2 regions of the Nonomuraea sp. NPDC050540 genome follow, and region 2 is predicted to be linked to the other one. Evidence: predicted binding sites of a transcription regulator. Region 2 holds the regulator's gene; the other holds the start of a gene.

Region 1 (3,408 bases), on a different contig from region 2:
CTTCGCCGCGATCTTGCGGATCACCCGGCCGACCGCGCGCTCCAGGGAGCGCACGCCCGCCTCGCGGGTGTACTCGGTGGCCAGGCGGCGCAGCGCGCCCTCCTCGAAGGAGATCTCCGCGGCCTCGAAACCGGCCTGCTTGAGCTGCTTGGGCAGCAGGTGGTCGCGGGCGATGGCGAACTTCTCGTCCTCGGTGTAGCCGTCGAGGGTGACGACCTCCATGCGGTCGAGCAGCGGCCCGGGGATGGCCTCCAGGACGTTGGCCGTGGCCAGGAAGAGCACGTCCGACAGGTCGAGCTCGACCTCGAGGTAGTGGTCGCGGAAGGTGTGGTTCTGGGCCGGGTCGAGCACTTCGAGCAGCGCCGCGGTCGGGTCGCCCCGGTAGTCGGCGCCGACCTTGTCGACCTCGTCGAGCAGGACGACGGGGTTCATCGAGCCCGCCTCCCTGATCGCGCGGACGATGCGGCCGGGCAGCGCGCCCACGTAGGTGCGCCGGTGGCCGCGGATCTCGGCCTCGTCGCGCACGCCGCCGAGGGCGACGCGGACGAACTTGCGGCCCATCGAGCGCGCGACGGACTCGCCGAGCGAGGTCTTGCCGACTCCGGGAGGACCGGCGAGGGCGAGGACGGCTCCGCTGCGGCGGCCGCCCACCACGCCGAGGCCCTTGTCCTGGCGGCGCTTGCGCACGGCCAGGTGCTCGATGATGCGGTCCTTGACGTCGTCGAGGCCGGTGTGGTCGGAGTCCAGCACCTCACGGGCGCCGTTGATGTCGTAGGTGTCGTCGGTCCTGGTGTTCCAGGGGATGTCGAGGACGGTGTCGAGCCACGTGCGGATCCAGCCGGTCTCGGGCGACTGGTCGGAGGTCCGCTCCAGCTTGTCGACCTCCTTGAGCGCGGCCTCGCGCACCTTCTCGGGCAGGTCGGCGGCCTCGACGCGGACGCGGTAGTCCTCTTCCTCGCTCTCGGCCGAGTCGCCCTTGAGCTCCCTGAGCTCCTTCTGGACGGCGGAGAGCTGCTGGCGGAGCAGGAACTCGCGTTGCTGCTTCTCCATTCCCTCCTGGACGTCCTTGCGGATCGTCTCGGCGACGTCGAGCTCGGCGAGGTGCTCGCGTGACCAGTCGACCAGCTTCGCCAGCCGGTCGGCCGGGTCGGGCGCCTCCAGCAGCTCGACCTTCTGCGCGGTGGTCAGCCACGGCGTGTAGCCGGAGCTGTCGGCCAGCACGGAGGGGTCGTCGATCTGGTTGACCTGGTCGACCACCTGCCACGCGCCGCGCTTCTGCAAGATGGTCGTGGCCAGCGCCTTGTACTCGCGGGCCAGCTCATGCGCGTGCTCGCCGGGCTCCACGCGGTCGACGCTGTCGGCCTCGACCCACAGGGCCGCGCCGGGCCCGGTGGTGCCGGTGCCCACGCGCACGCGGTTCACGCCGCGTACGACCGCCGCGGGCTCACCGCCCGGCAGTCGTCCGACCTGCTCCACCACGGCCTGCACACCGATCGCGCCATATCTGCCGTCGATCCGGGGAACGAGAAGCACCCGTGGCTTGTTGCCACCGGATGCCTGGGCCGCGTCTATCGCAGCACGCACCTCGGAGTCGGACAGGTCGAGCGGCACCACCATTCCGGGCAGGACGACCTCGTCGTCCAGCGGCAGCACCGGGAGGATCAGCTTCTCACTCATGCGAACTCCCAAGGGTTGAGTTATACCGACTCAATTCATCGGAGCCTCTGAATGTTCCCAAGCTTGCCGATGTTCGCTCACGGCGATCGTAATCATGTAAGTAGCCCTTGAGAGTGACGCCGGCTACCCGGCACCGGCCATAGGGTCGTTCAGGTGATATCCGCCCTGGTGCGGCCGCTGAAGTTCGCACTGTTCACGGGCAAAGCCGAGCCGCCTCCCTTCGCGACCCGCCGCACGCGCGTCCCCGCGCCGCGCTGGCTGACCCCCTTCACCACCCTCGACGGGGTACGGCTGGCCGAGCTGGCCCTCGCCCTCTACCTGTACGGCGTGGCCGGCTCCGACCTGTGGGACCGGCTGGACGCGCAGAAGGTGGAGGCGCCCTCGCCGCTGGTGCTCCAGATGGCCTTCCTGGCGCTCTCCCTGCCCGTGGCCCTGCGTGACCGCTGGCCGCTGGGCGCGTGGCGGGCGGCGCTGGTGACGCTGCCGGCGTACGTGTTCGTCGACCGGACGATCGACGGGTTTCCCCCTCAGGGCATCTCCTACACGTGGCCTCTGGTCCTGACGTACGTGCTGGTCCTGTACACCGTGGCCTCACGCAACACCGAGGGCGTGTCCATCGCCGTCTGGGTCGTCTCGATGGCCTTCGTCGGGGTGGTCAACACCAACGTGCTGCCCATGGCCGGGGCCGTGTTCGCGGTGCCGCTGGTGCTCGGCTACAACGTGCGGGCCCGGCGCGGGGCCTCGGCCAGGCTGGCCGAGGAGTCGCAGCTCAAGGTGGTGGCCGAGGGGGCGCAGGCCGTTCTGGAGGAAAGGGCGCGCATCGCGCGCGAGCTGCACGACGTGGTCGCGCACCACATGTCGGTGATCGCCATTCAGGCCGAGGCGGTGCCGCTCAAGGCGGCCGGGGACGCCAGGCAGTTGGAGGAGGGGCTGGCGGTGATCCGCTCGCTGTCGCTGGACGCGATCGCCCAGCTCCGGCAGGTGCTCGGCGTGCTGCGCGACGCCGACGGGCGCAAGGAGACCACGCCGCAGCCGGACCTGGAGCGGATCGACGCGCTCGTGGCCAACGCGCGGGCGGCCGGGCTGGCCGTGCTGTTCAGAAGATCGCCGCAGGTGGAGGAGGTGCCGCAGGCCGTGGGACTGTCGGCGTACAGGATCGTGCAGGAGTCGCTGAGCAACGTCATGCGGCACGCGCCGGGGGCGACCGTCTCCCTGGAGGTCGCGCGGGAGCGGGACGAACTGGTCGTACGGGTCGCCAACGGCCCCGGCGCCAGGCCCGCCGAATCCTCGGCCGGGGCCGGGCACGGGCTCGTGGGCATGCGGGAACGGGCGGTGCTGCTCGGCGGCACGCTGGAGGCGGGGCCGATCGCCGACGGCTTCGAGGTCGTCGCCCGGCTGCCCCTGGAGGCGGCGTGATCAAGGTCATGATCGCCGACGACCAGGGCATGGTGCGCACCGGCTTCACCGTCTTCCTCGGCGCCCAGAGCGACATCGAGGTGGTGGGCGAGGCGGCCGACGGCGCGCAGGCGGTCGAGCGGGCGGCGGAGCTGCGGCCCGACGTGATCCTGATGGACGTGCGCATGCCGGTGATGGACGGCCTCGAAGCAACCCGAATCATCGCTCAACGCGAGGATATTTCGGCCAGAATCCTGATCCTGACCACCTTTGATCTGGACGACTACGTCTACGAGGCCCTGCGCTCCGGTGCCAGCGGCTTCCTGCTGAAGGACG
Region 2 (3,408 bases):
AGCGCCGGGTCCTTCTCGATGCGCTCGCGGTACTCGTCGAGCGTGGTCGCGCCGATCATCCGCAGCTCGCCGCGGGCCAGCATCGGCTTGAGCATGTTGCCCGCGTCCATGGCGCCCTCGGCGGCCCCGGCGCCGACGACCGTGTGGAGTTCGTCGATGAAGGTGATGACCTGCCCGTCGCTCTCCTTGATCTCGGAGAGCACGGCCTTGAGCCGCTCCTCGAACTCGCCCCGGTACTTGGCCCCGGCGACCATCGCGCCCAGGTCGAGCGAGATCAGCCTCTTGTTGCGCAGCGACTCGGGCACGTCACCGGCCACGATGCGCTGGGCCAGCCCCTCGACGACGGCGGTTTTGCCCACGCCGGGCTCGCCGATCAGGACCGGGTTGTTCTTGGTACGCCGCGAGAGCACCTGGACGACGCGCCGGATCTCCGAGTCGCGGCCGATGACCGGGTCGAGCTTGCCGCTGCGGGCCCGCTCGGTCAGGTCGACGCCGTACTTCTCCAGCGCCTTGTAGGTGTCTTCCGGAGTCTCGCTGGTGACGCGGGCGTTGCCGCGTACCTTCTCGAAGGCGTCGAGCAGCGCCTCGGGCGTGGCGCCCTGAGCCTTGAGCAGGCCGGCGGCCTGGCCGCCGTCGGCGGCGAGCGCGACGAGCAGGTGCTCGGTGGAGACGTACTCGTCCTCCAGCCGCTTGGCGCGCTGCGCGGCCGTGTTGATCACGGTGAGCAGCTGGCGCGAGCTCGACGGCGCCGACACCGTGGCGCCCTGCGCCTTCGGCAGCGCCGCGAGCAGTTCCTCCGACTTCGCGCGGATCGCCTTCCAGTCGGCTCCGACGGCCTCCAGCAGAGGTACGGCGGTGCCGCCCGTCTGGGCCAGCAGCGTGGTCAGCAGGTGGGCCGGGGCGATCTCCGGATTGCCCTCGGCGGCGGCACGCCGCATGGCCCCCGACAGCGCCTCCTGGCTCTTCTGGGTGAGCTTGTAGTCCATGTGTTCTTACGCCCCCGGTGGCAGCTCGTAGCGGATCAACGCCCTCACCATCTGCATCTCGGCCCTGAGCCGGTGAACCTCCTCACGCAGCCGCAGGGCCTCGTTCTCCAGCTCGAGAATGCGCTTGATCCCGGCGAGGTTGATGCCCTCTTCCTGGGACAGGCGCTGGACCTCGCGGAGCATGATGATGTCGCGCGTGGAGTAGAGGCGGCCGCGTCCGGCCGTGCGGCCGGGGCTGACCAGTCCGAGCCGGTCGTACTGCCTCAGCGTCTGCGGGTGCAGTCCCGAGAGCTGCGCGGCCACCGAGATGACGTAGACGGGGGTGTCGTCGGACAGGTCGAAATAGTTGGCGTCCATCGGCTTACTCGCTTCTGGCTCGCTGGATGAGTTCGGCGCGCGGGTCGTCGCCCGCGGTGGCCGTGCTGAACTCCGTCAGCAGGTCGCGCGACTTCTCATCGAGCGTCTCCGGCACGAGCACGTCGACGCTGGCGAGCAGGTCGCCCTTGGTGCCGTCCTTGCGGGTGACGCCGCGGCCCCGGACGCGGAAGGTGCGCCCGTTGGGAGTACCCGCGGGGATACGCAGCGTGACCGGCAGGCCCTTGAGGATCGGGACCTTGATCTCGGCGCCCAGGGCGGCCTCGGTGAAGGTCACGGGCACCGTGATGGTCAGGTTGTCGCCGGTCCGGCCGAAGACGGCGTGCGGCTTCACGTGGGTGACGATGTAGAGGTCGCCCGCGGGCCCGCCGTTCTCGCCCGGCGCGCCCTTGGCCTTGAGCTTGACCCGCTGGCCGTCGCCCACTCCTGCGGGGATGCGCGCCTGGATCGTGCGGGTGCTCTTGGCCCGCCCGCTGCCGTCGCAGTCGGGGCAGGGGTCGTCGACGATCAGACCACGGCCCTTGCAGTCGCGGCAGGGCTCGGAGAAGGCGAAGTTGCCCAGGTTGCGGCTGGCCGCGCCGGTGCCCTCACAGGTCGGGCAGACGCGCGGCGTGGTGCCGGCCTTGGCGCCGGTGCCGGTGCACGACTTGCACGCGGCCGAACTGGTCAGCCGGAGCGAGACCGTGCTGCCCTCCACCGCCTCGGTGAAGGTCAGTGTGACCTCGGACTCGATGTCCTGCCCGCGCCGCGGCCTGGTCGTGCCGCCGGTACGGCCGGTGCCGGCGCCACCCCGGTTGAACAGCCCGCCGAACAGGTCGCCGAGCCGCTCGCCCGCGCCGCCACCGCTGCCGCCGCTCTGCTGGCCGGCGGTGCCGCCGAACAGGTCGCCGAGGTCGAACGGGAAACCGCCACCGCCGGGACGCTGGCCGCCGACGCCGGACCCGAACAGCGTCCGGGCCTCGTCGTACTCCTTGCGGCGCTTGGTGTCCGACAGGATGTCGTTGGCTTCGGAGATCTCCTTGAACTTGGCCTCTTTGACGGAGTCACCCTGGTTGGTGTCGGGGTGATACTGCCGGGCCAGCTTCCGGTAAGCCTTCTTGATCTCGTCTGCGGTGGCGGTCTTGGGCACACCAAGGACGGCGTAGTAGTCCTTCTCCAGGTAGTCCTTGGTGCTCATCGATGGCCCTTCGTCTTAGTTTTCGTCGTTGTCGTCGTCAGCCGGCGAGTCGTCCGGCTCCGCCACGGCCACTCGCGCCGGGCGCAGCACCCGCTCTCCGAGGCGGTACCCGGACTGCAGCACCTCGATGGCGGTGGGTTCGGACACTTCCGACGAGTAGCTGTGCATCAGCGCCTCGTGGATGGTCGGGTCGAAGGGGTCGCCCTTCTGCCCGAACGAGCTGAGCCCCAGCTTGGTGACGGCCGCTTCGAGCGACTCGGCCACCTTCGCGAAGCCGCCGGTGAGCTCGCCGTGGTCGCGGGCCCTGCCGATGTCGTCGAGGACCGGCAGGAATTCGGCGAGAATCCCGGCCATGGCCTGCTCGCGGACCGCGACGCGGTCGCGCTCGACCCGGCGGCGGTAGTTGGTGTACTCCGCCTGGAGCCGCTGGAGATCGGCGGTGCGCTCCGCCAGCAGGATGGTGTCGGAGCCGGGTGCGCCGCTGGTGTTCGACTCGCCGCCGCCGTTGGCGGAGCCCGCGCCGGGCGCGGGGGTCGTGCCCGCGCCGGCGGCGTCCTGGGAGTCGGACCCGGCGCTCTGGCGCGCCTGGCCCGTCTCGGGGTCGATCTTGCGGTTGTCGCGGATCACCGGCTCGTCTGCCCCCGGCATCACTTGTCCTTCTTCGGCTGGTCGTCGTCGACGATCTCGGCCTCGACCACGTCGTCGTCGTCGCTCTTGTCCTGCTCGGGGCCGGGAGTGGCGTCCTGCGGAGCGCCCTCGCCGCCCTGCTGCTGGTTCTGGGCGTAGATCGCCGAGCCCATCTTCTGGCTGACGGTCGCCAGCTTCTCGGCGTTCGTGCGGATGGCGTCGGTGTCGGTGCCCTCAAGAGCC

What was found. The regulator HspR, encoded in region 2, represses chaperone genes until heat shock. The targets are predictions, from matches to a motif close to ANTTGAGTCNNNNNGACTCAANT.
Region 1: lon (endopeptidase La) is a predicted target of HspR. The motif match lies at 1,691-1,713, and genes of this name have one in related genera.

The regions. Positions count from the first base shown of each region.
Region 1 covers NZ_JBITHA010000019.1:30,590-33,997, reverse strand. The annotation lists gene lon (endopeptidase La) at 1-1,677, opposite strand, end outside; gene ACIBI5_RS43810 (sensor histidine kinase) at 1,831-3,093, shown strand; gene ACIBI5_RS43805 (response regulator) at 3,090-3,408, shown strand, end outside.
Region 2 covers NZ_JBITHA010000004.1:433,939-437,346, forward strand. The annotation lists gene clpB (ATP-dependent chaperone ClpB) at 1-986, opposite strand, end outside; gene ACIBI5_RS16600 (heat shock protein transcriptional repressor HspR) at 993-1,343, opposite strand; gene dnaJ (molecular chaperone DnaJ) at 1,348-2,538, opposite strand; gene grpE (nucleotide exchange factor GrpE) at 2,554-3,186, opposite strand; gene dnaK (molecular chaperone DnaK) at 3,186-3,408, opposite strand, start outside.